DNA from 3 places in the Duganella hordei genome. Region 1 is predicted to be linked to each of the others. Evidence: predicted binding sites of a transcription regulator. Region 1 holds the regulator's gene; each other region holds the start of a gene.

Region 1 (10,625 bases):
TGCAGGCGGTGCGCAACGGCGGCCTGCCGCACTTCGGCCCCGGGCGCATCAGCGTGATCGACGTGCCGCTGTCCGCGCACGTGGTGCCGGGCCGGCTGGACAAGGAAAACGGCCGCGCCGTGCTGGCCACGCTGGACGCCGCCATCGAGGGCGTGCGGGCCGGCTGGTTCGAAGCGGTGGTCACCGCGCCGCTGCAAAAGAGCACCATCAACGACGCCGGCGTCAAATTCTCCGGCCACACCGAATACTTCGCCGACCAGACGGGCACGCCGCAGGTGGTGATGATGCTGGCCGGCATGCCGGCGTCGCCCGCCGGCGCGCCGCCGCTGCCGCCGTTGCGCGTGGCGCTGGCGACCACGCACCTGCCGCTGAAGGACGTCGCCGCCGCGCTGAGCCAGGACGGGCTGGCGCGCATCCTCGACATCATAGACCACGACCTGAAGACCAAATTCGGCATCGCCGCGCCGCGCATCCTGCTGTGCGGCCTGAACCCGCACGCGGGCGAGGGCGGCTACCTGGGACGCGAAGAGATCGACGTCATCGCGCCGGCCATCGCGGCGGCGCGGGCGCGCGGCATCGCCGCCTCCGGCCCGTATCCGGCCGACACGCTGTTCCAGCCCAAATACCTGAAGGACGCCGACTGCGTGCTGGCCATGTACCACGACCAGGGCCTGCCGGTGCTGAAGTACGCCACCTTCGGCCAGGGCGTCAACATCACGCTGGGCCTGCCGCTGATACGCACCTCGGTCGACCACGGCACCGCGCTGGACCTGGCCGCCAAGGGCCTGGGGCTGGCCGATTGCGGCAGCATGGAGGCGGCGATCGACACCGCCGTCGCCATGGCCAACGCCGCGGCCTCCCAGCCTCCTAATCACTCTCAATAAGAACAATCATGAAACACGTCGCCCGCAAACGCTTCGGCCAAAACTTTTTACACGATAAATACGTCCTCTCCAGCATCACCGACGCCATCGCCCCGGCGCCGGACGACGCGATGGTGGAAATCGGCCCCGGCCTGGGGGCGATGACCGAGCAGCTGATGCGCACGCTGAAGATGATGCACGTTGTCGAGCTGGACCGCGACCTGGTGGCGCGGCTGGAAAAGACCTACAACCCGGCCAAGCTGACCATCCACGCCGGCGACGCCCTGAAGTTCGATTTTTCCACGATCCCGGTGCCGGCCGGCCAAAAGCTGCGCATCGTCGGCAACCTGCCGTACAACATCTCCAGCCCGCTGCTGTTCCACCTGGCGACGTTCGCGCCGCAGGTGCAGGACCAGCATTTCATGCTGCAAAAAGAAGTGGTGGAGCGCATGGTGGCCGAGCCGGGCAGCAAGACCTACGGCCGCCTGTCGGTGATGCTGCAATGGCGCTACGACATGTCGCTGCTGTTCGTGGTGCCGCCGGAAGCGTTTGATCCGCCGCCGAAGGTGGAGTCGGCGATCGTGCGCATGATCCCGGTGGCCAACCCGCTGCCGTGCGACGGCCCGACCTTGGAGGCGGTGGTGCTGAAGGCGTTCTCGCAGCGCCGCAAGGTGATCCGCAACTGCCTGGCCGGCATGTTCACCGAGGAACAGATCGTCGCCGCCGGCATCGACCCGACCATGCGTCCGGAAACGGTGGGCCTGGCCCAGTACGTCGCGCTGGCCAACCTGCTCAAGCCGCAAACCGTCTAGGCAAAAAAAAGCCCGCTGGTTAAAGCGGGCTAAATCCAATTCCTTTGCAAGAAGTGGAGGAGACAGGTGAATTATGCTGCGACGCGGCATATAACACAAGTTTATTTTTCACATATCGAACATCATGAATGTGAATAACACTCCTCCCGCTTCCCGTCCTTCGCTTAGTTCGTCGTGCAGGTCAGCACCAGGTTGCTGACATTGTTTTCATGCATCACGCCGGTGCCGTTGACCAGCGTGCAGGTGGCGCCGACCGGCTGGGTCAGGATGGTCACGCCGTAGGCCTGGCCGTCCGCCACTTCGCTGCCGAACACGAAATCACCCTTGCCGCTGCTGTCGGTCGGGCTGCTGACCGTCAACTGGCCGCCGCTCGAGCCGTTCAGCAGCACCACGCTGCGGTTGAGCAGCGTGTCGGGCGTGGCCGAGGTCGCGTCCTTGTACTGGAACAGGCCGCTGAACTGGCCGCCCAGCGTGTGGGTGGCCTGCTTGCACACTATTTGGGCCGCGATGGCGACGTTGTGGCCGGCCGAGCCGACATTCCCTCCTATTGCGCACGCCATGTGCGCGGGCTGGGTCTGGATGGTGATGTTGTAGTCGGAGCCGTACGGGATCTGGTGCGGGAACACGAAGCTGCTGGCGCCGGCCGGCACCTTGACGGTGTCGCTGCCGTTGGCCAGCACCAGGCCGTCGTTGTTCAAGCCTGCAATCGTGCCCTGCACCGCGAACTGCGCCTTGCCGCCGCAGCCGGCCAGCGCCGCAGCCAGGATCAGCGCCGCGCCGGCGCCCAAAGTCGAAAATTTCATGTATTACTCCAAAAAATAAGCGGGGCCGGCAATTATTGGCAGGTGACGGTGACCGGCGAGTAGTCGCCGGCCGGCATCGTGCCGACGTTGTTGGCGATGGTGCAGGTCTTGGTGGTGTCCTTGGGCTGCGACAGGATGGTCACGCCGAACGGCGAGCCGTCGCCGACCTTGGTCGGGAAGGTGAAGCTGACCGGCGTCGAGGCCGATGCGCCCGGCAGGATCGCCACCGTGTCGGAGCCGTTGGCCAGTACCAGGCCTTTGGTGTCCAGGCCGGTGACGGTGCCGCCCAGGGTCCACGGATTGGTCACGCAGATGAAGGCGATGTAGTAGGCGGTGTAGACGTTGGCCTTGCCGGTGTTGGTGGTGCCGCTCGGAGCGCACTTGGCGCCGGTCGGCTGGGTATCGACGACGATGTTGAACTGCTCGTCGACGGCGGCCAGCTTGGTGAAGACGAAAGTACTCGTGCCGTTCGGGATAGGCAGCTTCTCGCCGGTGTTGGTGTTGACCAGCACCAGGCCATCCTTGGTCAGGTTGCTGACGGTGCCGGACAGGGCCAGGCTGCCGTTGCCGCCGCCGCAGGCGCTCAAAATGACGGCACACAGCAGGGCGAGGCCCGAACGCAGATACAAACTTTTCATAAAAATCTCTCTCCAAAACGAATAGGGCCGGCAACACCACTGGGTGCAGCATATTACACGGAATTGCCCGGTATTTTAGTGCATTTGGTAACGCCGGGCCCTGAACCGATGTAACAGCATGTGACACCGGACCGGCGGCGGCGGCGGCTGCCGCCTTATTTGACCTGCGCGGCGTCGCAACTGGAGCGGCGGCCGTCGATGCGGCAGCGGTTGCGCACCTTGCCCTGCAGATCGTGCACCAGCACCTCCCATTGCTCGGCGCCGCGCCGCTCCATGGTCATGAAGCCGAAGCCGTCGACCCAGGAACTGAAGCTGTCGACCACCGCGCCCGGCGCGGGCGTGGCGCCGGCCGGCAGCCGCTCGGGCAGCGGGACGATATCCTCGGCGGTGCCGGAAAAGCCGGAAATCAGCTGGCTCGGGTGGCCGCTGGAAAAACTGACCTGTTCCCACAGGTGCACATGGCCGGACAGCATGGTCTGTATCGCGGCCGGCAGCAGTTGCGGGTTGAGCGAGCCGAACGCCTGCTGCAGGCCGGCGTCGCCCGTCAGCAGCACGATGGGGCCGTCGCCCTTGCGGTCGGCGCCCATGCCCAGCAGCGGGTGGTGGGTGATGCCGATGTTGTGCGGCGCCTGCCGCGACAGCGCGTCGACCTTGCGGTACAGCTCGCGGTATTTGTCGTAGCCGAGGTCGCCCGGCTTCAGGCCCTTCCACGTGGTGGCGGCGGTGTCCATGACGATCAGCTGGGTGGACTGGCCGATAGTCACGGCGTAGGGATCGCTGTAGTTGCCGACGGCGTCGTCGGCGTCGGCGTTGCAGTCGCGGCCGGCCAGCAGCGGGCGCGGGTCGAGGAAGCGCCAGTAGCCCTGGCCGCCGCGCGGGCAGCTTTCATGATTGCCGCGCGCCATGATCCACGGCGCCGCCCGCAGCAGCGCCGCGCCGGGGGCGAAGAAGTCGGCGTTCCACGCGTCCCAGCCGTAGCCCCAGGGACTGCCGGCGCAGCCGGCGTCGCCGTCGGGACAGGCGTTTTCGCGGTAATGGTAGTCGCCGACGTGGATCACCAGGTCCGGACGCCAGGCGGCGGCCTGGGCCGCCACGGCGGCGAACGGGTAGGCGGCGCCGTCGTTGCAGGCCTGGTAGCTGGCGCTGCTCTTTTGCAGGCGGCAGCCGGTGTCGCCGATGACGACGATGCGTTGCGGCTCGGCCTTCGGCAGCGGCAGCGCGCGGCCCAGCACGGTGGCGCCTTGGCCGCCCGCCGGCAGCGGCGCCTCGCAGGTCAGCAGCGGGAAGCTGGCCGGCCTGGAGTCGGCCGGCGCCGATGGCGTGGAGCGCAGCGCGATGGTGGCGGCCGGCGCGCGCACGGCCATCGCCAGCGGGCGGCCGTCGATGACGATGTCGGGGCAGGCCGGCGCGGCGACCAGCACGCGCGCCACGGCGGCGCCGTTGTCGCCCATCACCACGAACGAGGAAAAGTCCGGCTGCTGGACGGCGGTGGCGCAGCCGGCCAGCAGCGAGGCCAGCGCCAGGGCCGGCATTGGACGGCAAAGAGTGGTCGGGAACACGGCATCTCCGGCTGAGTAATCCAATAATTTACCATGCCGTCACGGCGCCGTGATCGGTGCGACAATACCGCTTGTCCACTATTTTTGGCCCGCCATGACCTCACGCCGCCCCCACGCCTTGTTGTTCGACCTCGACGATACCCTGTGGCCGATCGGCCCGGTCATCGCGGCGGCGGAAGTCAGCTGGCACGCCTGGCTGGCCGAGCGCGCGCCCAAGGTGACCGGCAAATATACGATCGCCGAGCTGCGCGCCATGCGCATGGCGCTGCTGGAGCGCCGGCCCGAGCTGGTGACCGACCTGTACCAGCTGCGCCGCCAGGCGCTGCTGGACGTGTTTGCCGAAACCGGCGAGGACGCCGTCCATGTGGAAGGCGCGATGCGCCACTTCGCCGAGTGCCGCAACGCCGTCACGCCGTTCGCCGACGTGGTCCCGGCGCTGGCCGAGCTGCAGCGCATGCTGCGGCTGGGCGTGATCACCAACGGCAATGCCGATCTTGAAGTCATAGGGCTGCACCACCATTTTGAATACACGCTGGCGTCGGCCAGGTTCGGCCGCGCCAAGCCGGACCCGGACATCTTCCTGGCCGCCTGCGAGGCGATGGGGGTGGCGCCGCGGGACGCGGTCTACGTCGGCGACGACCTGCGGCTGGACGTGCAGGGCGCGCAAGGGGCGGGGCTGCGGGCGGTATGGATGAACCGTGGCGGCGGCAGCGCGCACCTCGAGGCCGGCATCGCGCCGGACGCCATCTGCGCCTCGTTCGACGAACTTCTGGCCTGGGTACGCGAGCAAATGCGGCATTGACGCCACGCCGCGGCCCCCGTCCGGCGCGGAGCGTGCATAATAGAAGCAAACCCGACGGAACTACCTCGATAGACTCAACATGCAACTCGATACACGCGCACAAACACTGCTCAAGGCCCTGGTCGAACGCTACATCGCGGACGGCCAGCCGGTAGGCTCGCGCGCGCTGTCCAAGATCTCCGGACTGGACCTGTCGCCGGCGACGATACGCAACATCATGGCCGACCTGGAGGAGCTGGGCTACGTGGCCAGTCCCCACACCTCGGCCGGCCGGGTGCCGACGCCGCGCGGCTACCGCATCTTCGTCGACACGCTGCTGACGGTGCAGCACCTGGACGAGCAATCGGTGGAGGGGCGCATGCGGCTGCAGGCGCCGCAGCCGCAGAAGATGATTTCCAACGCCGCGCAGATGCTGTCGTCGCTGTCGCAGTTCGCCGGCGTGGTGCTCAGCCCGCGGCGCGAGTCGGTGTTCCAGCAGATCGAATTCCTGCGCCTGGGCGAGAAGCGCATCCTGCTGGTGATCGTCGGCCCGACCGGCGACGTGCAGAACCGCCTGCTGCTGACCGACGTCGACTACAGCCCGGCGCAGCTGGTGCAGTCGGCCAACTACATCAACCAGAACTACGGCGGGCTGGCCTTCGACGAGGTGCACACGCGGCTGCAGCACGAGCTGCGCCAGCTGCGCGACGACATGGGGCGGCTGATGCAGGCGGCGGTGGAGGCGGGCAGCGAGGCGATGGCCGACAACTCGGACGACATGGTCATCGCGGGCGAGCGCAACCTGCTGTCGGTCAGCGACCTGTCGTCGAACATGACGTCGCTGCGGCAGATGTTCGACATGTTCGAGCAGAAGACCGGGCTGATGCAGCTGCTCGACGTGTCGAGCAAGGCCAGCGGCGTGCAGATTTACATCGGCGGCGAATCGAGCCTGGTGCCGATGGACGAGATGAGCGTGGTCACCGCGCCGTACACGGCCAACGGCAAGATCGTCGGCACGCTGGGGGTGATCGGCCCGACGCGCATGGCCTACGAGCGGGTGATACCGATCGTCGACATCACCGCCAAGCTGCTATCGAACGCGCTGAGCCACAACTAATCCGGGGTCAGATCCGACATTTGGACACGGGCTCTACCGTAGCGGCTGCTACGGTAGAGCCCGTGTCCAAATGTCGGATCTGACCCCGGATTTTCAAGGGCGGTGCGGGCAGGCGGTCTTGGTGCAGTTGCCGTAGATCGCCAGCGCGTGCTCGGCGATCTTGAAGCCGCGCTCTTTCGCCACCAGTTGCTGACGCGTTTCGATTGCCTCGTCGAAGAATTCCTCCACGCGGCCGCAGTCCAGGCACACCAGGTGGTCGTGGTGCGAGCCTTCGTTCAGCTCGAAGATGGCCTTGCCGGTTTCGAAGTGGTTGCGGTTCAGCAGGCCGGCCTGCTCGAACTGGGTCAGCACGCGGTAGACGGTGGCCAGGCCCACATCCATATTGTCGGCCAGCAGGATCTTGTAGACATCCTCGGCGGTCAGGTGGCGCACTTCGCTGTTCTGGAAAATATCCAGGATTTTGAGGCGTGGCAGCGTGGCTTTCAGGCCGCTGGCCTTCAGATCGGTAGGATTGTTACCCATGGTCGAGACTCTATAATGTGGTTGGCGGTGCGAGGTGACAGTTTAACGCACTCCGGGTGCCGCCGCAGCTAAATCGCCCCCGCGGCGCGCGCCGGGGGGAAATTTACATTTGCAATGTTTTACAATTATTCTTTATAAAACAAGGACATAACATCCGATTTGCTGGATAATGCGATCTCTTCGAGTGCCCACGCAGCCCCATGTCGCGGCTTGTGCTTTATGATATGGCGTTTTTCGGCACTTCCGCTCGATCAGATTGAGGACAACCATGCGCGTCACCCAGGCTTTATCGCAGTCTTTGTTGCACCGTTTCACTCCCCGGCTCGCAGGCGCTGTGTGCGTCGCGCTGGCGCTGGGCGGCTGCGCTTCCAACACCACGCTGGGCGAGAAATCGACCGCAGTGAAAGAAACCGGTGCCACGCTGGACGCCAACAAGGGCGCGCAAACGACCACCATCACCCAGCTGCAGAAGTTCATGTGGTTCTTCTCGCCGTATCGTCCGGACATCCAGCAGGGCAACTTCGTCTCCGAGGAAATGCTGGCGCAGCTGAAGGTCGGCATGACCCAGGACCAGGTGCGCTTCATCTTCGGCACCGCGCTGCTGACCGACCCCTTCCACGCCAGCCGCTGGGACTACGCGTTCCGCATGGCCAAGGGCAACGGCGAAATCACCACCAGCCGCGTGATCGTGTTCTTCGACAAGGACAACAAGGTCGCGCGCTGGGAAGGCGGCAACCTGCCGACCGAAAAAGAATACATCGCCCGCATCGCCGGCCCGGCGCCCAAGGTCAAGAAAAACCTGGACGTGCCGGACGCCCGGCCGGTCGGCAACACCTCGCCGATCCCGGCCGGCAGCGACAACGCCGCCGCGTCGCCGGTCGGCGTCACGGTGACGAACGACAAGAAATAAGCACCAACGAACAAACACGAGGACAGCAGCATGACTGACATGAACATCGCCATCGCCGGCGCCGGCGGCCGCATGGGCCGCATCCTGATCGAAGCGGTGCTGGACGCGCCGGACGCGCGCCTGTCCGGCGCGCTGGACCGCGCCGGTTCGGCCAACGTCGGCAGCGACGCTGCCGCCTTCCTCGGCAAGCCGGCCGGCGTGCTGGTGGAATCGGAATTCGCCAAGGGCCTGGCCGGCGCCCAGTTCCTGATCGACTTCACCCGTCCGGAAGGCACGCTGGAGCACCTGGCCTATTGCGCCGAGCACGGCATCAAGATGATCATCGGCACCACCGGCTTCGACGCGGCGGGCAAGGCGGCGATCGCCGAGGCGGCCAAGAAAACCGCCATCGTGTTCTCGCCCAATTTCAGCGTCGGCGTCAACGTCACGCTCAAGCTGCTGCAGCAGGCCGCCAAGGCGCTGTCGGTCGGCTACGACATCGAAGTGATCGAAGCGCACCACCGCCACAAGGTCGACGCGCCGTCCGGCACCGCGCTGAAGATGGGCGAAGTGCTGGCCGACGCGCTGGGCCGCGACCTGAAGGACTGCGCCGTCTACGCCCGCGAAGGCGTGACCGGCGAGCGCGATCCGTCGTCGATCGGCTTTGCCACCATCCGCGGCGGCGACATCGTCGGCGACCACACCGTGCTGTTCGCCGGCACCGGCGAGCGCATCGAGATCAGCCACAAGTCGAGCAGCCGCGTGACCTATGCGCACGGCTCGCTGCGCGCCTGCCGCTTCCTGGCCGACAAGGCCACCGGCCTGTACGACATGAACGACGTGCTGGCGCTGAACTGATGACGCCCAACCACTTCACCCTGGCCAGCTACTGGGAACAGGGCGACACCATCAGCCACATCGTGGCGCTGGTGCTGCTGGCGATGTCGCTGGTGAGCTGGTTCTTCATCCTGGCCAAGGCTTATGCCGCCTGGCGCATCCGCCGCAGCGCACCGGCCGTGCAGGGGTTCTGGGACGCGCCGTCGATGACGGACGGTGTCGCCACGCTGGCCCTGGCCGATCCCGAGCAGATTTTCCTGCCGCTGGCGCAGCAGGGCGCGGCGCAGCTGGCCGCCTCCGGCCGTGCTTCGCTGGGCGGCGAGATGAACCATGCGGCGCAGGTCACGCGCGTGCTGCGCGTGGCGATCCAGCGCTCCACCAACCGGCTCGAAGGCGGCCTGACCTTGCTCGCGTCGATAGGCGCCACCGCGCCCTTCGTCGGCCTGCTGGGCACCGTGTGGGGCATCTACCACGCGCTGGCCAATGTGTCGGCCAGCGGCACGGTGCAGATCGACAAGGTGGCCGGCCCGGTCGGCGAGGCGCTGATCATGACGGCCATCGGCCTGACGGTGGCGATCCCCGCGGTGCTGGCGTATAACGGTTTCAACCGCGTCAACCGGCTGACCCTGGCCGAGCTGGACGCCTTCGCGCACGACCTGCACGCGTATCTGACAAAATAAGCAGGTAATCCACTGCCGGGAGCAAGCATGAGCTTTGGCGCATTCAACCACCACCGCAATCCGGGGCCGATGGCCGACATCAACGTCACGCCGATGGTCGACGTGATGCTGGTGCTGCTGGTGATCTTCATCCTCAGCGCACCGATGTTCACCAACGCCGTCAAGCTGGACCTGCCGAAGGCGCAGGCACAAGCCAGTCCGCAGCAGGCGGCCACGGTGACGCTGTCTATCGACGGCGCCGGCAAGATCTACTGGAACGACGACGCGGTCGAGCAGGATGGGCTGGAAAAGCGCCTGGTCGAAGCGGCCAAACTGGACCCGCAGCCGGAACTGCAGCTGCGTGCCGACAAGGACACCCGCTACGAAGTGGTGGCGCAGGTGATGGCGGCGGCGCAGTCGAACGGATTGACGAAGTTGGGATTCGTGACGGACCCCAGGAAAGAGAAAAAATAATGGCAACCGCAGAATTGAACGGCGCGGCGATCGTCGATTTCGGCAGCTTCCACGCGGCCTGCAAGGCGGCGATGGGCTTCCCCGACGGCTACGGCAACACGATGGACGCCTGGGTCGATTGTCTGAGCTATCTGCGCGATGAAGACGGCATGAGCAAGTTCCGCCTGAAGCCGAACGAGGTGCTGGAGATCGTCATCCAGGACGCCGGGGCGATGAAGGCCGCCGTGCCGGATATCCTGGAAGAGGTGGCGTACTGCGTGGCCGGCATCAACGAGCGTTACGAAGATTACGGCGAGAAGCCGGCCTTGAAGCTGACGCTGAAATAATCAGCCGGCGATAGGGATTTGCGCCTTGGCGCCGGTTTCGCCGGGCGCCAGCGTCAGCACCTCGAACCCGGTCTCGGTCACCAGCACCATGTGTTCCCACTGCGCCGACAAGGATTTGTCGCGCGTCTCGACGGTCCAGCCGTCGCTCAATTCCTTGGTTGCCGCGCGGCCGGCGTTGATCATCGGTTCGATCGTGAACAGCATGCCCGGCTTGAGCACCACGCCCTGGCCCGGACGGCCGTAGTGCGTCACCTGCGGTTCCTCGTGGTACACCATGCCGATGCCGTGGCCGCAGTAGTCCAGCACCACGCTGTAGCCGGCCTTCTCGGCGATGGTCTGGATCGC
Region 2 (10,625 bases), on a different contig from region 1:
GGCCGAGGAAGCCGAACACTTCGCCGCGTTTGACAGTCAGCGTCAGCGGTTTGACGGCGCTGAAGCCGCCATAGATCTTGGACAGTCCCTGGAATTCGATCATGTTAACCCTCGCGCCGCCGCCATGACGGCCTCGGCAATGTTATGAAATTATCTAGCTATCATAACATCGCCATGGCGCGAAGGGCTGCATCACGGGGAGGGATACAGGCTCATTCCGAAGCGTTCGGTGCGCGGATGCCAGTTGCCGGTGATGTCGGCCGAGGCCAGCACGCGCTCGGCGCGGCCGATCAGCAGCGCGCGCGGCACCAGGCCGATGTAGCGCGAGTCTTCGCTGTTGTCGCGGTTATCGCCCAACATCATGTACTGGCCGGGCGGCACGGTGACCGGCTCGAAATTGCGGCGCGCCTGCAACTGCGGCAGCAGCTGGATAGGATGCCCGGTGCCTTGGGCCTGGCCCAGCGATTCGCGCACGCGCACGGCGGCCAGGTCGCCCACGCCCTTGATGGTTTCGGTGCCGTGGCCCAGCGCCGCGTAGCCGGCCTGCTCGCCGTTGATGATCAGCTGCTCGTTGCGCATCTCGACGCGGTCGCCCGGCAAGGCGATCACGCGCTTGATCAGGCGGATGCCGGTGGTGGGCGACGAGAAGGTGACGATGTCGCCGCGCTGCGGCTCGCCGGTGGTGCCGATGACGATGTCGGTCAGCGGCACCTTGACGTTGTAGGCCAGGCGGTTGACGAAGACCACGTCGCCTTCAAGCAGGTTGGGGTGCATCGAGGCGGACGGGATAGGATTCCAGTCGGCGACAGCGGTGCGGAAGATCCCGAACAGCATCAGGAACAGCAAGAAGCCCTTGTTGGCGCGCATCCAGTTTTTCATTTCATCTCCCTTGTGAGCGATACCGTAGCGGCATGTTGACGTTGTATCCTTAAACATGGCTTAGCAACGGCCTTGCTTCGGCGCCGGCCTAACTATCGCGGTGAAATTGCTGGCATTCTATCCACATGACGACCTCTCACACTCCTCCCCGAAACGCGCTGGACGCGGTCACGCATCCCGATCCCTATCCATATTACGACAGCCTCGCCGCGCGGCAAGGGCTGCATTTCGACGACGGCCTCGGCTTGTGGATCGCCGCCAGCGCCGCCGGCGTGACAGCGGTGATGCAGCACCCGGATTGCCGCGTGCGGCCGCTGGCCGAGCCGGTGCCGGCGGCGATTGCGGGCGGCGCGGCGGGCCAGGTGTTCGGCGCGCTGGTGCGCATGAATGATGGCGAGCGGCACACGCAGCCCAAGCTGGCCTTGCAGCGGGCGCTGGCCGGTGTCGGCACCGATGAGGCCCGGCGGCGCGCGGCGCGGATAGGCGCTGAGCTGTGGCGTGATGATGGCCTGGCGTCGTGGATGTTCGAGGTGCCGGTGTCGGCCATGGCCAGCCTGATCGGCTTTGCGGACAGCCAGCTGCCTGCGGTGGCGTCATGGATGGGCGAGTTTGTGGCCTGCCTGTCACCGTTCAGCGACGCTTCGCAAATCGAGCGCGCCCACATGGCGGCGCAGGCGCTGCTGGAGAGCTTCAAGACGCTGATGCGCGGCGCAACGGCTGCCTCGGAGGGCAGCTTGCTGTCGCTGGTGATTGCGGAGGCAGAGGCGGTGGGGTGGAACGAATCGCACGCCTTGCTGGCCAATCTGGTCGGCCTGCTGTCGCAGACGTATGAAGCCACGGCTGGCCTGGTCGGCAACAGCGTGCTGGCGCTGGCGCGCCAGCCGGAGGAAGAACGCAGCGGTCCGGAAGACGCCGCAGCGCTGGTGCGGGTGGTGAGCCGTTTCGATCCGCCGGTGCAGAACACGCGCCGCTTCGTCGCGCGGGATTGCGAGATCGGCGGCGCGCAGTTGAGGGCCGGCCAAACAATCCTGCTGGTGCTGGCCGCCGCCAGCCGCGATCCGCTGGGCAAGGGCCGCGAGTTCGGTTTCGGCCATGGCATCCACGCCTGCCCTGGCAATGCGCTGGCCTGTGCGATCGCCACCGGCGCCATGGAGTCGCTGATGTCGGCGATCGCCGTCGCCCCTGGGGCGGCGATGCTGAAGGCGTTGAACTGGACTTACCGCCGTTCGCCCAACGCCCGCATCCCGCTATTCAGCCTAGTGCGCTGATTTCTGCACCAGCGCGCTGCCGACGCCATGGCGGTGGCCTTCGCTGACGGCGGTGACGGTGCCGTCTGGGTTGAACACCAGCGCGTTGGCGGCGCCGATTTCCTCCGGCGTCTTGCTCCAGTGCTGGCCGCTCTTCTCCAGCGCCAGCGCTTGCGGGGTGCCGGCGAAGCCCGGTTCCACATCGGTCGCCATGCCGTTGCGTTCGGACAGGCGCGGCGCGTTGACGGCGTCCGGCATCGACATGCCGAGGTCGACGTAGTTGAAGATCGTCTGCAGCACGGTGGTGATGATGGTGGCGCCGCCAGGGCTGCCGACGGAGAACGCCGGCTTGCCGTCCTTGAACGCCAGGGTCGGCGACATGCTGCTGCGCGGGCGCTTGCCCGCTTCCGGCACGTTCGGATGCGGGCCGGAGAAATCGAAGTCCGTCATCTCGTTATTCAGCAGGAAGCCGTAACCCGGCACGGTGATGCCGCTGCCGCCCCACGATTCGATGGTGTAGGTATAGGAGACGATGTTGCCGTCCTTGTCCGACACCGTCAGGTGGGTGGTGTGCGCGCCTTCGGCCAGCAGCTTGTTGGCGTTGGGACGCAGCGGCACGCTGACGTCGTTCTGGAATGGATACGGGTCGCCGGCCGGGGCCTGCACGCTGGCCTGGGCCGGATTGATCAGTTCACGGCGGCGCGCGGCGTAATCCTTGTTCAGCAGACCGGCCACCGGCGCCTCGACGTATTCCGGGTCGGCCAGGTAGGCGTTGCGGTCGGCGAAGGCCAGTCGGCTCGCTTCCATGTACAGGTGCTCGGCTTTTTCGCGCGGCATGGACTTGAGGTCGTAGCCCTCGAGGATGTTCAGCGCTTCGGCCACGGCAACGCCGCCGCTGCTCGGCAACGGCATGCCGTACAAGTCGTAGCCGCGATAGGTGCTGTGCACAGGCTGGCGCAGGCGCACTTCGTAGTTGGCCAGGTCGGCCATCGTCATGCTGCCGGAGCGCACGCGCACGCCGGCCGCCACTTTCGGCTGGTTGACGGTATCGACCACCGCGCGGCCGATCTTGCCTTCGTAGAAGACCTTGACGCCGCCGGCCGCGATTTCGCGGTAGGCCTTGGCCATGCCGGGATTGCGCAGCGTGGCGCCGGGCGCGATGGCTTTGCCGTCCTTCAGGTACAGCGCGGCGGTATCGGGGAACATGCTGAATTTGTCGCGGCTCATCTCGATCAGGTGGGAGAAATTCTCGTTGACCTTGAAGCCGTCGGTGGCGACGGCGATCGCCGGCGCCAGCACCTGCTTGAACGACATCGAGCCGTAGCGGTCCAGCGCCTCGTGCCAGCCGCGCACCGCGCCGGGCACGCCGACCGACATGCCGCTGGCGACCACCTGCTCGAAGTTCATCTCCTTGCCGTTTTCCTGGAACACCGTCGGCGTGAAGCTGGCCGGCGCCGTTTCGCGGTGGTCGATGGTGATGACGCGCTTGTCCTTGGCCAGGTAGATGACCATGAAGCCGCCGCCGCCGATGCCGCAGCTGAACGGATCGGTCACGCCCAGCGTGGCCGCCGCCGCGACCGCCGCGTCGATGGCGTTGCCGCCCTTGTTGAGGATGGCCAGCGCGGCTTTCGACGCCGGTTCGCTGATGGTGGCGACGGCGCCGCCGGTGCCGGTGGCCACCGGCGTCTTGGCGAAGGCGGCCGGCGGCAGGGCCAGCGTGAGGATGATGGAAGAAACGAGGGCGGTGCGGGCGGGACGGCGTATCGTTGTCATGTGGTCGCTGGGTCGGGTTAGGATGAGGGAGCGTTGCTTACCCTCAAGCTTACCCGATAATCCGGCGTCGCTTCATTCTTGGCCGGGACCGCTTGCGGCTCGACGCCGGCCAGCGTGAACGTCAGGCCGTTTTGCGTGACGCTGGGCTTGCCGTTCGGCATGCTGTCGGACAGCACGAAGCTGCTGGTGCTGCCGTCGGTGCCGGTCAGCGTGAAGCTGTAGCTGATGTAGCCGGCCCAGACGCAGACCGCGCCGACACGGCAGCGGCTGTCGTTGACGCGTTCCAGCTTGACGACGGGGGCGCTGGCGGTGGCGCCGGCCAGGCCTGGCGTGGCGGCCTGCGCGATGGTCACGCTGCCGCCTTGCTGCAGCACGTAGGTGGCGGTGAAGCGTTGCGCCGCGGGAGCGGCCGCCTTGCCCATGCCGGACGCGGAGCCGCAGGCGTGCAGCATGCCCATGATGGCGACCAGCACGGGCAGGACGATCAGCTGGCGCAGCATCGGACGCAATATGGCACGCAAATTCGTGGTTTTCATTGTGGACCTCCATCCAAGTGGAAGCAAGCTTAACAAAAAGATCATACCGGCGGCGCACGAACTGCACGCCGACAGCGCTGGCTCAAACTAAGTCGGCGCGGCCGGCACAAGCTGCGTAGAATGTCTGCTTTGAATCAATCAGGATATCCCTCATGAAAAAAACCGGCATGGCGAAAAGTGACGCCAAAAAACTGATGGGCAAGATGGCGGCCCCAGGAGCGGCTGGTTTCGGCAAGGTGGCCGACGTCGTCGACAAGCGCGAGCAGCGCAAGCGCGACCAGGAACTGGGGCTGGTGCCGTTCGCGGTCAAGCTCAACGGCGACCTGGTGCAGCAGCTGCATGCCCAGGCCAAGGCGCGCGAGCTGGAGATGAACCAGCTGGTCGCCGAGCTGCTGGCCAAGGGCCTGGCAGCGTAAAGCAAAAAAATCCCCTGCGGCACCGAACGCGATCTTGCATGCGTTCGGGCAGGAGGGGATTTTTTACCCGGCTGGCTTAAACAAAAGCGGCCAGCGAGCCCTTCATTTTCTTCAGCGCGGCCGATTCGATCTGGCGGATGCGCTCGGCCGATACGCCGAATTCGTCGGCCAGCGTGTGCAGCGTGGCGCCGGAGCCGTCGTCATTGGCCAGCCAGCGGGCTTCGACGATGCGGCGCGAACGGGCGTCCAGCTTGCCCAGCGCTTCTTCCAGGCCTTCCGACTGCAAACGGGTCACCTGTTCGGCTTCCAGCACGCGGGTCGGCTCGCTGGCCTCGGACGACAGGTAGGCGATCGGGGCGAATTTGTCGTCCTCGTCGTCGTTCGGCGATTCCAGCGCGATGTCGCGGCCGCTCAAGCGGGTTTCCATCTCGATCACTTCTTCGCGCTTGACGTCCAGCAGCTTGGCCAGGCTGTCGATCTGCGCCGGCGTCATCGCGTCCAGGCCGGTCTTGTGGCTGCGCAGGTTGAAGAACAGCTTGCGCTGTGCCTTCGTCGTCGCCACTTTGACCAGGCGCCAGTTTTTCAGGATGTACTCGTGCATCTCGGCCTTGATCCAGTGCATCGCGTACGACACCAGGCGCACGCCCTGGTCGGGGTCGAAGCGCTTGACGGCCTTCATCAGGCCGATATTGCCTTCCTGGATCAGGTCGGCGTGCGGCAGGCCGTAGCCCAGATAGCCGCGCGCGATCGACACCACCAGGCGCAGGTGCGACAGCACCAGTTCCTGGGCGGCGCCGAGGTCGTTCTTTTCCTTGAGCCGCTTGGCCAGCGAGATTTCATCAGCGTGGGTCAGCATCGGCAGGCGGTTGACGGCCGAAATATAGGCGTCCAGGTTCCCCAGGTTGCCAGTGAACCCGAGTCCCAGTGCGCTATTGGTGGCGGGGACCAATGCAGTCGGTGCGGACATCATATTCATTTTCATTCCTTTGCTCGATGGTGTGACTGTTGCTGCAGAGAACTCATTTGCTCTTCAGTTCACATATATTAGCACTCTCCTTCGTTGAGTGCCAATCACCAGATATTTATCGCCCTGATAGTAAAAATACTATGACGTTTTTAAGCATCATGGCTTCTGATAAATCAAGCATGCGCGTTGGAGCTTAGGCCAAGCTTAATGATAGGGCGGGGCGGGAGTCGTTTCCGTGCGCGGACGCACGGAAAGGTTGAGGGGTCAGTTGAGCTTGGACAGATGGCGCTGCACGGACAGCAGCGCGCCGATCAGGCCGAGGCCGGCGGACAGCGCCAGCAGGGCGCCCATGGCCAGCGGCGGCAGCGGCGCCAGCTGGAACTCGGACGCGTACAATCTTGCAAATTCGGCAATCGCGATGTTCAGCGGGCGCAGCGCCAGCGACACCGCGCCCAGCGCCAGGCCGCCGGCGCACAGGCCCAGCAGGGCGCCGGTGTAATAGAAGGGGCGGTGGATGAAGCTGTCGGTGGCGCCGATCAGCTTGGACACCAGGATTTCCTCGCGCTGCGTCATCACCTGCAGGCGGATGGTGTTGAAGATCACCGCCACCACCACCGTGCCCAGGGTCGCGGCCAGCAGCAGCAGGGCCAGGCGCAGCACGTTGAGCAGCGCGGCCAGGCGCTTGACCCAGGCCGAGTCCACCTGCACCGTGTCGACGCCGGGCAGCGCGCGGATCTGTTCGGCCAGCAGGTCGACGTCGCCGCCGGCCTGGGCGTTGCGGAAGGCGTCGAGCTTGAGCACGTAGCTGTCGGGCAGCGGGTTCTCGCCCAGCGTGGTCAGCACGTCGGCCAGGCCGCTCTTGTCCTTCAGGTTGTCCAGCGCCTTTTCGCGCGGCGTGAAGATGATCTTGGCCTGCTTGTCCTTGACCGTCTGGCGCAGCGGCGCGGCCAGCGCCTCGGCCTGCTCGCGCGGCGTGTCCTGCTTGAGGAACACGCTGATTTCCGGATCGACCGACAGCTGCTCGGACATCGGCCGCACATTGTCGAGCAGGGTGACGCCGGTGAACGGCAGCGCCAGCGCGATCGCCACCACTAATATATTGAACAGGAAGCCGCCCGGCGAGCGGCGCAGGTGGACCAGCGCGGCGGCCAGCGCGTAGCGGTGTTGGCGGAACCAGTGCGTCATGCCGCCACCTCCAGCTGACCTTGATTGAGGTGGATGACGCGCGCGGCCGAGTCGAGCATTTGCTCGTCGTGGCTGGAGATCACGCAGGTCACGCCGACCGAGTGGAAGGCCTTGAGCGCATCGAGCACCTTGTTGGCGCTGGCGCGGTCCAGGTTGGCGGTCGGCTCGTCGGCCAGGATCACTTGCGGCCGGTTGACGATGGCGCGCGCGATCGATACCCGCTGCTGCTCGCCGCCGGACAGGGCCAGCGGCTGGGCATGGGCGCGTTCGAGCAGGCCGACCTTGTCGAGCGCGGCGCGGGCACGCTGCTCGGCCTGGCTGCGCGAGGCGCCGGTGACCAGCAGCGGCAGCATGACGTTGGCCAGGATGGAGCGGTCGGTCAGCAGGCGCTGCTGCTGGAAAATCAGGCCCAGGTTGCGCCGCAGGAAAGGCACGGCGGCCGGCTTGATGCGGGCGATGTCCTGGCCGTTGACGATGACCTGGCCGGCGCTGGGGCGCTCCATGGCCGCGATCATCTTCAGCAGCGTGGATTTGCCGGCGCCGGACGGGCCGGCGAGAAAGACCAGTTCGCCTTTTTCTACCGTGAGCGTGACGTCGCGCAGCGCCGTCGCATCGGGGGAATATTGTTTCGAGACGTTCCGGAATTCGATCATGTAAGGATCCGAAGGGTTATCCAAGCAGGGCTTCGACAAATTCGGCAGCCACGAACGGCTGCAGGTCTTCAATCTTTTCGCCGATGCCGATGAAATACACGGGCACCGGACGCACGCGGGCGATCGCCGCCAGCACGCCGCCCTTGGCCGTGCCGTCGAGCTTGGTGATCACCAGGCCGGTCAGCTGCAGGGCGTCGTCGAAGGCTTTGACTTGCGCCAGCGCATTTTGCCCGGTATTGCCGTCGATCACCAGCAGCGTTTCGTGCGGTGCGCCTTCAAGGCCCTTGCCGATGACGCGCTTGATCTTTTTCAGCTCTTCCATCAGGTGCAGCTGGGTCGGCAGGCGGCCGGCGGTGTCGATCATGACCACGTCCAGGCCCTTGGCCTTGCCGGACTGCACGGCGTCGAACGACACGGCGGCCGGGTCGCCGGACTCCTGCGAGATGACGGTGATGTTGTTGCGCTGGCCCCAGACCATCAGCTGCTCGCGGGCGGCGGCGCGGAAGGTGTCGCCGGCGGCCAGCAGCACCGACTGGCCGTTGGCCTGCATGTGCTTGGCCAGCTTGCCGATGGTGGTGGTCTTGCCGGCGCCGTTGACGCCGGAAATCATCATCACCATCGGTTTATGGCGGCCCAGTTCGAACGGCTTTTGCAGCGGCAGCAGCAGGTCTATCATCAGCTGTTTCAGCGCGGCCTTGACGGCGGCCGCGTCCAGCAGCTTGTCGTCCTTGACCTTTTGCCTGAGCGCGTCCAGCAGGTATTGGGTGGCGTCGATGCCGGCGTCGGACATCAGCAGCGCCGCTTCCAGCTCGTCGTACAGCGCGTCGTCGATCTTGGCGCCGACAAACAGGATGGACAGGTTGTTCGAGGTCTTGGACAGGCCGGCCTTCAGGCGCGACATCCACGACAGTTTCTGCGCCGGCTCTTCGATCGGCAGCAGCGGCTCGACGGCAGCGGCGGCGGGGGCGGTTTCAACGGTAGGAGTGGGGGCCGGTGCCAGGGGTTTAAGCTCAGGCACTTCCGGGGCGACAGGTTTTTTCTTGAAGAAACTAAACATGGATATGTGGTTGGGGGCGCTTCAAGCAGATGCCGGCAGCGCCGGACACGGGGAAATGCGCGTATTTTACCAGAGCGCGGCCTGGCGGCCCCGGATTGCTACCGGAATGACAACGTTTCAGCTGGCGGCGGGACCGTTGCGCTGGCGCCATTCGGCAATGGCGGCGCTGATGTCGGACAGCGCGTAGACCCGCACGTACGACGGCCGGCGCCGCTTGAGCGCGGCATTGCCGCCGCCGGCCCACAGCTCGACGCTGCCGTTCAGGCGCAAGTGCAGCTCGGCCAGGCCGTCCAGCGCCTGGCGCGCGTTCATGGCCACGGAGAAGGACAGGGCGATGATGTCGACCCGCTGCACCCGGGCCGCCTCGACGATGTCGAGCAGCGGCGTCTGCACGCCCAGCGAGATGCAGTGGGCGCCTTCGGCCACGCACATGGCCTCGGCCATCAGCAGGCCCAGGCCGTGGCGCTCCTGCGGCAAGGTGGTCAGCATGATGCGCGGCGCGCCGACGTTGTTGGCGTTGGCCTGCGGCATGGCGAAGATGGCGCTGCGCATCACCACCGTCAGCGACTCGGTATATAGATGTTCCTCGAACGTGGCCAGCTGGCCGCTGGCCCAGGCCTCGCCGATCAGCGAAGTCAGCGGGGCGACCAGTTCGATGACGAAACTCTTCAGGCCCATCATCAGCAGCGCCTGCGACAGCTTGCGGCGCAGCGCCTCCATCTGATGGCTCTTGCACAGGTCCAGATAGGTTTGCAGCTCCGGCGGCGGCACCGACGGCCCGCCGAGCTTGCTGGTGGCCTGGCCGGTCAGCGCCTGCAGCTCGTCCGCGCTGTACTGGATCACCTTGCCGGGACGGAAGCCGAGGTCGATCAGGCGCTTGACCAGCCGCAGCTTTTGCACCTGTTCGATGGGGTAGACGCGCTCGCCGTTCGGGTCGCGCAGGGGCTGGGGGAAGTCGTAGCGCCGCTCCCACACGCGCAGGGTTTCCTTGGCGACGCCGGTGTCGCGCTCGACGTCGCTGATCGTGCTAGGAACTGTTTGTGAAGAAGCTGTAGTTGTCATCAGGCATATGCGGCCGCCGTTTTTGACAGTCGCGAGGGTTGGCACAGGGTCTGGGTGCACAGTGCGCTAGCGTGAGGCGGGCATAACGCGACCTGCATTTTACATTCCTTTCGCGCCTGAAAGTATTGCATCCAAATCGTGTTTTGCTTCGTATAAGCCAAGGCAAAACTGCTTGTCCACGACACACAGTTGACATCCAGAACTATTTAACCGATTATCGGCCTTACCCCAGTTTTGTCCAGGACAAAATTTTTTGTAACGGTGAAAAAAATATGAAAATAGCTGTTGTTGGGAGCGGAATCTCGGGTCTGTCCTGCGCCTACCGCTTGGTGCAGGCCGGGCATGACGTCGCCCTGTTCGAGGCCGGCTCCTACTTCGGAGGGCACAGCAACACTGTCGACGTCAGCTTCGACGGCGTCACGCACGGGGTCGATACCGGTTTTCTGGTCTTTAATCACCATACCTATCCTCATCTGACCGCCTTGCTCGATGAGCTGGGCGTGCAGACGGCGGCCAGCGAAATGGGGTTTTCGGTCAAGCTGCCCGTCGGCGGCCGCATGCTGGAGTGGGCCGGCGGCAACCTGGACCAAGTGTTTTGCCAGCGCGGCAACCTGTTGCGTCCCGGCTTCCTGCGCATGCTGCGCGATATATTGCGGTTCAACAAGGCCGCGACCGCGCTGGCACGGGGGGCGGCGCCGCAGGTCAGTCTGGGAGCATACCTCGACGCACAGGGATATGGCGCGCCGTTCCGCGACTGGTATCTGCTGCCGATGGCGGCCTGTATCTGGTCGTGCCCCGCCGAGCAGATGCTGGCCTTCCCGCTGGCCAGTTTCGTCCAGTTTTGCAGCAA
Region 3 (10,625 bases), on a different contig from region 1:
TCTACGCTGCCAAGCATCAGGTTCTTGCCGAAATTGCCGCTCGAATAGCCGATCAAGTGCCGGTCCGCCTTCATCCTGTCGAGATAACGGCCCATGATCGCCGGTCCCCTACCAGAAGGAAACCGCGGTGGACGCGTGTATCGGCAACAGCGCGGCGCCCAGTGCGATCGAACTGCCGCCGAGCCGCGACACGCGGATTTCGGTAGCCTGCCGGTGCTCGGGCCAGCGCAGCTGGCCCCGGTTCAGCCTGGCGGCGAGGCGGACCATGATGGATTCCGGCAGCGGACTGGAAAAGATGATCTCGCCCGGATCGAACCAGGAGATCGCGCTGTTGACCACCGATTCCAGCTGCCCGGCCGCCCGGTCCAGCCAGCGTTCGATCAGCGCTTCGTGGCCGACGCTGGCCTCGTCGAAATGCGCGATGGACTGGATCGGACAGCCAGCTTCGCGCAGCACCGACAGCAGGTCCATGGTGGTGGGGCGCGGCCGGTCCATCGGGTACAGCCCGCCAATGTCGCCGGCGCTGCCGAACTCGCCCTTGAGCAGACGCCCGTCCTCGATGACGCCCGCACCGATGCCGTACCCCAGCAAAAACACCACCACCGTCGAGGAGCGCCGTATCGTGTCGTTCAGGTAGTACTCGGCCAGCGCGGACGCGTTGGCGTCATTTTCCAGCATGGTCGGCAAGCCCAGCGCGTTGTCCAGTATCTGGCGCAGCGGGACATTGCGCCATCCCGGCAAGTCATTGACGATGTTCCACTGTCCACCGTCGCGGCCCCGGGGCGGCCCCGGCAGGCCGACGCCGACGCCGAGAAAGCGTCCGCCGAGAAGCCGGTGCTTGGCCGACAGTTCGGTGATCCGCTGCTCCAGCAGTTGCGCGAAACCGAGCGGGTCGGGCGCGCCGACCGCCTCGCTGGTCAGCGCGATGATGCCACCGGCGTAGTCGACCAGCGCGATTTCCAGCACGCCCTTGTGCACCGTCGCACCCACCGCGAAGCCGCCTGCGGCCGAGATCGTCAACGGCACGGTTGGGCGGCCGCGGCCGCTGGTATCGGACGAGGCCTGCTCCTCGACCAAGCCCATGCTGATCAGGTTGCGCGACAGCTTGGTCAAGGCCGAATTGCTCACCTGCAGCGCCATCGACAGTTCGGTGCGCGGCAGCGGTCCCTTGGTCCGAAGCTGCCATAACAAACGTTTTTCTTCTGAAGACAGTTTTAGACGCGCAATTTTCATACATTCATTTATATAAAGGCAATTCTTGTCACACGCCTGTCATATTCTATTTATTTTACAAGTAATAAATAATTATACCAAAAGGCCGTGGCTATACTCCGGCTCGACAGCTGCCCCCATCCATTTTCAACCGGAGAAATATGATGAAACGAAAAAATACGCTCGCCCACGGCTGGGCGATCGGCGCCCTGTGCGCCATGGCCGGCCCGGCGTTCGCCCAGGCTGTGCCGGCGGAATCCGGCCCCGCGCCGACGGCGCAGCCGGGTGAGGAAGCCGACATCGCCAGCGTGGTCGTTACAGGGTCGGCCCGTCCCCAGCGCCGTTTCGACGTGTCCTATGCGGTGAACTCGCTGTCGCAGAACGATGTGCAAAAACTCGCCCCGCAAAACATGGCCGACCTGCTGGGCAAGCTGCCTGGCATCCAGGTCGAGGCCACCGGGGGCGAGGTGCAGAACATCACCCGCGTGCGCGGCATTCCGACCGACGATGGCCTGGCGCTGTTCCAGCAGGACGGCCTGCCGCTGTTCACGGAAATCAACGGCTTCTTTTTCCGCGGCGACAGCCTGAACCGTTACGACCTGATGACCAAAAACCTGGAGGTGGTGCGCGGCGGACCGGCCTCGATCTACGCCAGCCAGGCGGCGGCCATCGTCAACAGCGGCACGGTCACCGGCACCGAGACGACCAAGGGCAAGGCGCAGGTGACGCTGGGCACCACCGGCCTCGCGCGCATCGACGCCTACCAGGCGGGCAAGATCGACGACAAGACTTTTTACGCCGTCGGCGGCTTCGTGCGCCAGGATGACGGCCATCGGGACAACGGCTTCCCCAACGACCGAGGCGGCCAGATCCGCGGCAACATCAAGCGCGTGCTGGACTCGGGCACGCTGACGGTCAGCGCCAACTACCTGAACGACCACAACACCTTCTACCTGCCGATCCCGATCTCCGATCCGCGCAACCCGGCGGTGTCGCTCGACAAGTACATCGATTACTTCGACGGCACGATGAATTCGCCGTCGCTGCGCAGCGTGCCCCAGAAATACCTGGACGGCGCCGGCAAGCTGCAGACCGACACGCGCGACCTGGCCGATGGACGCCACCTCGAATACGGCAATATCGGCGTGCGCTATGAAGGCGATCTCGGCAAGTGGCAGCTGTCGGCCAAGGGCGGCATGACCAAGGGCACGCTGGACTTCGACGCGTTTTATTCCACCTCGAACCCGGCCGACGCCACCCAGTTCGCCGGCGGCTTCATGAACGCCGCCAAGACCGCGTTCGGCGCCGTCGACCATCTGGCTTACGCGATCGCCGGCACCAACGGCACCCAGGCTTACAATCCCGCGCTGGCCTCCGGCCTGGTGATGCAGGCGCAATACCGGGCCGCCGGTTCGGACTTCTACTCGAATCAGGCCGATATCAATATCACGCGAAATTTCCAGACCGGCCTGGGCAACCACGACGTCAAGATCGGTTTCTACGGCAGCACCTACGGCCAGACCAGCAAGTCGGTCTACAACGACATGCTGATCGAGGTGCAGGGCAAGCCGCGCACCCTCGACCTGGTCGCCTACTCCGCTTCCGGCGCGGTGCTTGGCTACGTTACCGACAAGGGCGTGCTGCGCTACACCACCACGCTGAACCAGGGCGACATCGACGCCAAAATGGGCGCGCTCTATGTCAACGATACGTGGGAGGTGTTCGACGGGCTGCGCCTTGACGGCGGCGTCCGCAAAGAGCGTTATCACTACGACGGCTACGCCTTGCTGACCAAGCAGCTGAACCTGGGTGATCCGGCCACCCTGGCCGACGACACGACGCGCGCCTTCACCGGCGACAGGCAGGCGCACAAGTACAACACCGACACCGTCAACTGGACGCTCGGCGCCAACTACGATTTCTCGCAGCGCTTCGGCGGCTACGCCAGGGTGTCGCACCTGGAGGTGCCGCCGTCGATGCAGGTGGCAGCCTCGGTCGATCCGCTGGTCCTGACGACCAAGGCGGATCAATATGAGGTGGGTTTCAAAATGACCGCCGGCCGCTCCTATCTGTATGTGACCGGCTTCTACACGCAATTCGATCCGCTCAACGCCTCCTTCATCGCCTTCAACCCGGTGACGGGGCGCAACGATCAGACCGTGCCGTTCTTCGGCAAGGCCGTGGTGCGCGGCGCCGAGTTCGACGGCGCGCTGCACTTGACGGACCGCTTCTATATCAACGGCTCGCTGACGCTGCAGGATCCGCAATACCGGAACTTCGTCAGCGCCACCGGCGCCGATCCTTCCAAGGTGGTCGGCAACCAGATCATCCGCGAGCCCAGGGTATTCGGCAACATCCGCCCGAATTTCAATTTCAATGTAGGCGACAACCTTGTCGAGCTGTACGGCAGCTACTCGTACACGGGCAAGCGCTACGTCGACTTCTTCGAGGCCACCGCGATGCCTGCATACCACGCCCTCGGCGCGGGCGCGTCCGTCAGCCGCGGCAACTGGAGGCTCCAGGTCGTCGGAGACAACCTGACCAACGCCAAGGGTCTGACCGAAGGCAACACCCGAACGGATACGCTGGCCGGACAAGGCAGCAGGGAAGCGATTTACGGACGTCCCGTGTTCGGCCGCAATTTCCGCCTGGTGCTGAGCAAGGCATGGTGAGTCATATGATCAAGAAGACTGTCATCGCCCTCTCGCTGCTGCTGGCGCAGCAGGTCCATGCCGCGCCGGTGCGCGACCAGCACTGGTCGCTGCTGGCCAACCGGCTGTTTCCGGCGCTGGTGGACATGGGGACAGCCCGCCCCGGCACCGCCGTCCTGGCCGGCCGCCGCGCACGCATCGACGCATGCAAACAGGAACCGGGCTGCGTGCTGAATGCCGGCCTGTGGACCGACGCGGAAATCGAAGCCATCGCGGCGGCCGCCGCCAAGGCGCCGGCGTCATCCTGGAGAAAAGCGACCTTGGCCGACGATGGGGCGCAGGCCCAGGTGGCGCGCGAGCTTCGCGGCCTGAACAGCATCATCCAGGTGTACGGCCTGGGTATGGCGCCACACTATCCGCTCATCGACGGTCCGATCGATGCGGCCGGCAGCGCGCGTTTCAACGCGACGGTCAAGGATGCGGTCTGGCTGGCCGAGGCTGGCGAAGACGATCCGGTGCCGAGCCTGGATCCCAGCCTCAGACTTGCGATCGCCTTGCTTGATGTAAACGACCGCAACGACGCCGTCGCCTTCGAGCCGCTCGACATGGCCCACAACGCTGCAGCGCTCGGGCGCGCGCGCATCATCGACTGGAAGCTCTATCGCTATACGGCGATTATCATTCCGGGCGTCGGTCCGGAAACTCTTTCGATGGCGTTGAGCGCGCGGGGCAAACTGAACGTGCGGATGGCCGCCAAGCGCTTTGCGGACGGCGAAGCGCCTTTCGTGATCCTGAGTGGCGCCTCGGTGCATCCGAAAGGAAGCCGGTTTGTCGAGGCGGTTGAAATGCGCAGGGCCCTGATCGAACGTTTCGGCGTGCCGGCGGAATCCATCATCATCGAGCCGTATGCCCGCCACACCACGACGAATTTGCGGAACGTGACGCGGCGGCTGGCCGCGATGGGGGCGCCGCTGGACAAAGACAGCCTGATCATCACCAACGTCGACCAAAGCCGCTACATAGAAAGTGCGGAGTTCGCCGCGCGCAATCAGAAAGAGCTGGGTTACCCGCCCGGCACCGTCGGCACGCGGCTGTCGCCCACCGAGCTGACCTTCCGGCCGTCGGCCAAGTCGCTGCGCATCGACCCCGCCGATCCGCTGGACCCCTGATCTTTCCAGGAATGCCGGGCGCCCAGGCGCCCGGCGCATCAAAACGTAGTCATATCTGCATCATTCCCCCTCTTTTTTGCGCACACGCAAACAGTTCGCCTTGAAATACCCCAAGGTCGTCCCTATAATTGGCACTCGTTCCAAGGGAGTGCTAACAGCGCTCTCGGCCAAACTTTCCGTTGTAATAAGATTACTGATACAACAACAAACTGTACCATTGTTAAATTTAAGGAGTTTTGTATGAACCTTCGCCCTTTGAACGATCGAGTAATCGTCAAACGCCTCGACCAGGAAACCAAAACTGCGTCCGGCCTGATCATCCCTGATGCGGCTGCTGAAAAACCGGATCAAGGCGAAGTGCTCGCCGTCGGCAATGGCAAGATTCTGGAAGACGGCAAAGTCCGTCCGCTGGATGTCAAGGTAGGCGACCGCGTCCTGTTCGGCAAATACGCCGGCCAAACCGTCAAAGTCGACGGTCAGGAACTGATGGTCATGCGCGAAGAAGACATCATGGCAATCGTCGTCAAATAATTGACCGCATTGCACTAGTAGTTTGCACTAGCAATCACCTAATTCTGGAGAAACAACATGGCAGCTAAAGAAGTAATTTTCGGCGACGCAGCGCGCGCCAAAATGGTTGAAGGCGTCAACATCCTCGCCAACGCAGTCAAAGTCACCCTGGGCCCTAAAGGCCGCAACGTCGTGCTGGAACGCTCGTTCGGCGCCCCTACCGTCACCAAGGACGGCGTATCCGTTGCCAAGGAAGTCGAACTGAAAGACAAGCTGCAGAACATGGGCGCGCAAATGGTCAAGGAAGTTGCTTCCCGCACCAGCGACAACGCCGGCGACGGCACCACCACCGCCACCGTGCTGGCCCAGGCCATCGTCCGCGAAGGCATGAAGTTCGTTGCCGCCGGCATGAACCCAATGGACCTGAAGCGCGGCATCGACAAGGCGGTTGCCGCTACCGTCGAGCAGATCGCCATCATCGCCCGTCCATGCACCACCACCAAGGAAATCGCCCAGGTCGGCTCGATCTCCGCCAACTCGGATTCGTCGATCGGCGACCGCATCGCTGAAGCGATGGAAAAAGTCGGCAAGGAAGGCGTCATCACCGTGGAAGACGGCAAGTCGCTGAACGACGAGCTGGACATCGTTGAAGGTATGCAGTTCGACCGCGGCTACCTGTCGCCATATTTCATCAACAACCAAGAGAAGCAAGTCGCCATCCTGGACAATCCATTCGTCCTGCTGTGCGATAAGAAAATCTCCAACATCCGTGACCTGCTGCCGGTACTGGAACAAGTCGCGAAAGCCGGCCGTCCACTGCTGATCATCGCCGAAGACATCGAAGGCGAAGCGCTGGCCACCCTGGTTGTGAACAACATCCGCGGCATCCTGAAAACCTGCGCAGTCAAGGCCCCAGGCTTTGGCGACCGTCGCAAGGCCATGCTGGAAGACATCGCGATCCTGACCGGCGGTCAAGTGGTTGCTGAAGAAGTCGGCATGACCCTGGAAAAAATCTCGCTGGAAGAGCTGGGCCAGGCCAAGCGTATCGAAATCGGCAAGGAAAACACCATCGTCATCGACGGTGCTGGCCAGGCTGCCGCCATCGAAGGCCGCGTCAAGCAAATCCGCGTGCAGATCGAGGAAGCGACCTCGGACTACGACCGTGAAAAACTGCAAGAGCGCGTGGCCAAGCTGGCCGGCGGCGTTGCCGTGATCAAAGTCGGTGCAGCCACCGAAGTTGAAATGAAAGAGAAGAAAGCCCGCGTTGAAGATGCACTGCACGCTACCCGCGCTGCCGTGGAAGAAGGCATCGTGCCAGGCGGCGGCGTAGCCCTGCTGCGCGCTCGTGCCGCTCTGAACGTCAAAGGCGACAACCCGGACCAGGACGCAGGTATCAAGATCGTCCTGCGCGCCATGGAAGAGCCACTGCGCATGATCGTGCAAAACGCCGGCGAAGAAGCTTCGGTGGTGGTTGCAGCGGTTCTGGCAGGCAAAGGTAACTACGGTTACAACGCCGCCAACGGCACCTACGGCGACATGGTTGAAATGGGCGTGCTGGATCCAGCCAAAGTCACCCGCTCGGCACTGCAGAACGCAGCGTCGATCGCCGGCCTGATGCTGACCACCGACTGCATGATCGCTGAAGTCACCGAAGACAAACCAGCCGGCGGCATGGGCGGTATGGGTGGCATGGGCGGCATGGGTGGTATGGACGGCATGATGTAATTGCCGGCATAAGCCTCGCTGTACAAGAAAGCCAGCTTCTTCGGAAGCTGGCTTTTTTTATGGGTGCAAGCCGCGTTCGATTGAAAAGTCAAAATTGATTTAAATACAATCAATCTCTACAATCGATGTTCCTCAATCACCTTCGGACGTCACCCTATGCGCGCCTATAGCCTTCTGCCGCTGCTGCTTTGCGCCGGCTTCGCTTCCCTCGCCCACGCCCAGATGCCGACGCAGGACACTGTCAAGGGCGGCAAGGACCATCCGCTGCTGTCCCGCTTTGAAGGGTCGAAGATGGTCGGTTACGGCATCAAGGAATTCGACGAAGTGATGCTGCCTTCCGGCAAACGCGTCGAGAACAAGGGCGGTCAGCTGGCGTTTGACAGCGCGCTGCAGCTGGAAGGCAAGTACACCCGCATCGCCTACAACTATCCGAAGGAGCGCTCGGCGCTGGAAGTGATGCGCAACTATCAGGCTGCGCTGGACAAGGCCGGACTGAAAACCGTGTTCGCCTGTGCCAAGGAAACCTGCGGCAAAAACTTTGGCGAGTTTTTCCTGGAGAAGCGCGTTGGCGACAATTTCGTCAAGGGAAGCTCCGACTACTGGTCGCCCTTCAACTACGGCCGCGACGACGAGCGCTACCTGCTGGCCAAGGGCACCCGCCCCGACGGCTCGCTGGTCCACGTCGCCGTGTATTCGGTGGCGCCGGTGCAGGACAAGAACGGCGGCATCTACGTCGAGATCGTCGAAGCCAAGGCGATGGAAACCGGCAAAGTCTCCGCCAGCCTGAACGCGGCGGACATGGCCAAGGGCATCGCCGCCGATGGCAAGGTGGCCGTCTACGGCGTCTACTTCGACACCGACAAGACCGACGTCAAGCCGGAGTCGAAAACCGCGCTGGCCGAGATGGCCAAGCTGCTGCAACAGGACCCAAAATTAAAACTGTACGTGGTCGGCCACACCGACAACCAGGGCGCGCTGGCGCACAACGTCGACCTGTCGCAGAAGCGCGCGGAATCGGTGATCAAGGCGCTGGCGGCCGACTACAAGGTCGATGCGAAACGGCTGAGCGCCAAAGGCGTGGCGTCGTACGCGCCGGCGGCGTCGAACGATGCCGAAGCCGGACGCGAAAAGAACCGCCGCGTCGAGCTGGTCAAGCAATAAAGCCGGGCCCGGCAAGGGCCATTTCATGTCTGCTAAACTCGGCGTTTGTCCTTAGCCCAGCCAGCTCATGAAATCAGATGCGTCAACCCGCCGCCGTTCGCTGTTCGCCGCCTGCACGGCGCATGCCGTCCACGATGGCCTGACCGATCTCATCTACGTGCTGCTGCCGATCTGGCAGGCGCAGTTCGCCATCAGCTACGCGGTGGTCGGACTGCTGCGCGCATCCTATTCCGGCGTGATGGCCAGCTTCCAGTTGCTGGCCAGCCGCCTGGCGAAGCGCTGGGGACGGGAACGCATGCTGGTGGGCGGCACCGTGCTGGCCGGAATCGCCTACCTGATCGCGGGCCAGGCCGGCGGCCTGGCGATGCTGCTGGTGGCGCTGATGCTCGGCGGACTGGGCGCCAGCACGCAGCATCCGCTGGCCTCGTCCATGGTCACCGATGCGCACGCGGCCGGCGGCGGCGTCAAGGAAGCGCTGTCGCAATATAACTTTGCCGGCGATATCGGCAAGACGCTGATTCCGGGCCTGACGGGCTTGCTGCTGGTGGTCGTCAGCTGGCAGGCCAGCGTGACGATGATCGGCCTGCTCGGCCTGACCGCGGCCGGGCTGCTGTGGTGGCTGATACCCGCGCGCGGCGATTTCGCGCCCGGCAAGGCCAAGTCCGCCAAGGACGGTGGCGGCAAGGGTTCGGCGCGCGGCCTGCGCGCACTGCTGCTGACCGGCACGCTGGACAGCGCCGTGCGCATGGGCTTCCTCACCTTCCTGCCCTTCCTGTTGAAAGGCAAGGGCGCGGGGACAGCCGGCATCGGTTTCGCTTTATCGCTGCTGTTTGTCGGCGGCGCGTTCGGCAAGCTGTTCTGCGGCTACCTGGGCGCGCGCATCGGCATGATGAAGACTGTGTGGCTGACCGAGTCGCTCACGGCACTGTGCATCGTGCTGGCGGTATGGCTGCCGCTGGCCGGCGTGATGGCGATGCTGCCGCTGCTTGGGCTGGCCTTGAACGGGACTTCGTCGGTGCTGTATGGCGTCGTCCCGGAACTGGCCGCCGAGGGCAGGCATGAACGGGCTTTCGCGTTGTTCTACACCGGCACCATCGGCGCCGGCGCGCTGTCGCCCGTATTGTTCGGCGGCCTGGGGGACGCCACCAGCGTGCCCGTCGCCTTGATCGCGTTGGCGGCCATCCTGCTGTTCACATTGCCGTTATCGTGGCGCGTGCAACAGGAGTTGAACGGCTTGTGCGCGCCGAATTAATGGGTTCTACGCCGACAGCGAAGCGGCCCAGGGCGTCCTGACCGGCCGCCATCATCTGGCGTTCCAGGCGCGGGACCGCGCCATGGTGGACGCGTTCCACAAGGCGGCGCTGGCCAACGGCGGAGCGGACAACGGCGGCCCCGGCGAGCGTGCCTATCATCCAGGCTACTACGCAGCCTTTGTGCTGGACCCTGACGGCAACAATATCGAAGCCGTCCACCACGGCGCCGCCCAGCGCAGTGTGCCGTCGGTAAAAATCACGTTCTAGGCGACTATTTGGCTGACGTTATCCCGGTTTGTTATGATGACCGCATCGACCTCGTTCAGAATTCAGCCATCATGATCTTCCGCCAGCTTTTCGACCCCACCTCCTCCACCTACACCTACCTGCTGGGCGATAGCGGCGAGGCCTTACTGATCGACCCGGTGTACGAGCAGGTGCCGCGCGACCTGGCGCTGCTGCAGGAGCTGGGCCTGCGCCTGCTGGCGACGCTCGACACCCATGTGCACGCCGACCACGTGACCGGCGCCTGGCGCCTGCATCACAGTTGCGGCAGTGGCATCGCGCTGGCGAAAGTGGCCGGCGCGGAACTGGCGGACCGGCCGCTGGTGCACGGCGACCGCATCGACTTCGGCAGCCGCCACCTGACCGTGCGCGCCACGCCCGGCCACACCAACGGTTGCCTGACCTATGTGCTGGACGACCAGAGCATGGCCTTCACCGGCGACAGCCTGCTGATACGCGGCTGCGGCCGCACCGACTTCCAGCAAGGCAGCCCGCAGCAGCTGTTCGCCTCGGTGCACGAGCAAATCCTGACGCTGCCCGACACCTGCCTGCTCTATCCGGCGCATGACTACCGCGGCATCACCGTCACCAGTGTGGCCGAGGAACGCCGCTTCAACCCGCGCCTGGGCGGCGATGTCGACGTCGGTGACTTCAGCGGC

What was found. Region 1 encodes HrcA, which represses chaperone genes, less so after heat shock. Its sites were predicted from a motif close to TTAGCACTCNNNNNNNNNGAGTGCTAA; they were not measured.
Region 2: rpoH (RNA polymerase sigma factor RpoH) is a predicted target of HrcA. The motif match lies at 5,896-5,922, and genes of this name have one in related genera.
Region 3: groES (co-chaperone GroES) is a predicted target of HrcA. The motif match lies at 5,161-5,187, and genes of this name have one in related genera.

The regions. Positions count from the first base shown of each region.
Region 1 is NZ_BPWI01000015.1:40,222-50,846, reverse strand. Features, by position in the region: gene pdxA (4-hydroxythreonine-4-phosphate dehydrogenase PdxA) at 1-884, shown strand, start outside; gene rsmA (16S rRNA (adenine(1518)-N(6)/adenine(1519)-N(6))-dimethyltransferase RsmA) at 893-1,675, shown strand; gene ABWW33_RS26055 (hypothetical protein) at 1,840-2,478, opposite strand; gene ABWW33_RS26050 (hypothetical protein) at 2,511-3,116, opposite strand; gene ABWW33_RS26045 (metallophosphoesterase) at 3,272-4,675, opposite strand; gene ABWW33_RS26040 (HAD family hydrolase) at 4,770-5,477, shown strand; gene hrcA (heat-inducible transcriptional repressor HrcA) at 5,557-6,573, shown strand; gene fur (ferric iron uptake transcriptional regulator) at 6,667-7,095, opposite strand; gene ABWW33_RS26025 (outer membrane protein assembly factor BamE) at 7,364-8,005, shown strand; gene dapB (4-hydroxy-tetrahydrodipicolinate reductase) at 8,036-8,842, shown strand; gene ABWW33_RS26015 (MotA/TolQ/ExbB proton channel family protein) at 8,842-9,501, shown strand; gene ABWW33_RS26010 (ExbD/TolR family protein) at 9,529-9,954, shown strand; gene ABWW33_RS26005 (barstar family protein) at 9,954-10,280, shown strand; gene map (type I methionyl aminopeptidase) at 10,281-10,625, opposite strand, start outside.
Region 2 is NZ_BPWI01000002.1:258,308-268,932, forward strand. Features, by position in the region: gene ABWW33_RS05405 (ABC transporter ATP-binding protein) at 1-103, opposite strand, end outside; gene lepB (signal peptidase I) at 193-879, opposite strand; gene ABWW33_RS05415 (cytochrome P450 family protein) at 1,005-2,147, shown strand; gene ggt (gamma-glutamyltransferase) at 2,136-3,899, opposite strand; gene ABWW33_RS05425 (hypothetical protein) at 3,917-4,435, opposite strand; gene ABWW33_RS05430 (hypothetical protein) at 4,588-4,851, shown strand; gene rpoH (RNA polymerase sigma factor RpoH) at 4,928-5,827, opposite strand; gene ftsX (permease-like cell division protein FtsX) at 6,083-7,003, opposite strand; gene ABWW33_RS05445 (cell division ATP-binding protein FtsE) at 7,000-7,656, opposite strand; gene ftsY (signal recognition particle-docking protein FtsY) at 7,673-8,713, opposite strand; gene ABWW33_RS05455 (MerR family transcriptional regulator) at 8,831-9,775, opposite strand; gene ABWW33_RS05460 (NAD(P)/FAD-dependent oxidoreductase) at 10,048-10,625, shown strand, end outside.
Region 3 is NZ_BPWI01000008.1:206,079-216,703, forward strand. Features, by position in the region: gene ABWW33_RS19655 (MFS transporter) at 1-95, opposite strand, end outside; gene ABWW33_RS19660 (ROK family transcriptional regulator) at 109-1,233, opposite strand; gene ABWW33_RS19665 (TonB-dependent receptor) at 1,374-3,884, shown strand; gene ABWW33_RS19670 (YdcF family protein) at 3,890-5,032, shown strand; gene groES (co-chaperone GroES) at 5,273-5,563, shown strand; gene groL (chaperonin GroEL) at 5,621-7,267, shown strand; gene ABWW33_RS19685 (OmpA family protein) at 7,424-8,428, shown strand; gene ABWW33_RS19690 (MFS transporter) at 8,496-9,680, shown strand; partial or broken gene ABWW33_RS19695 (VOC family protein) at 9,691-9,948, shown strand; gene ABWW33_RS19700 (rhodanese-like domain-containing protein) at 10,020-10,625, shown strand, end outside.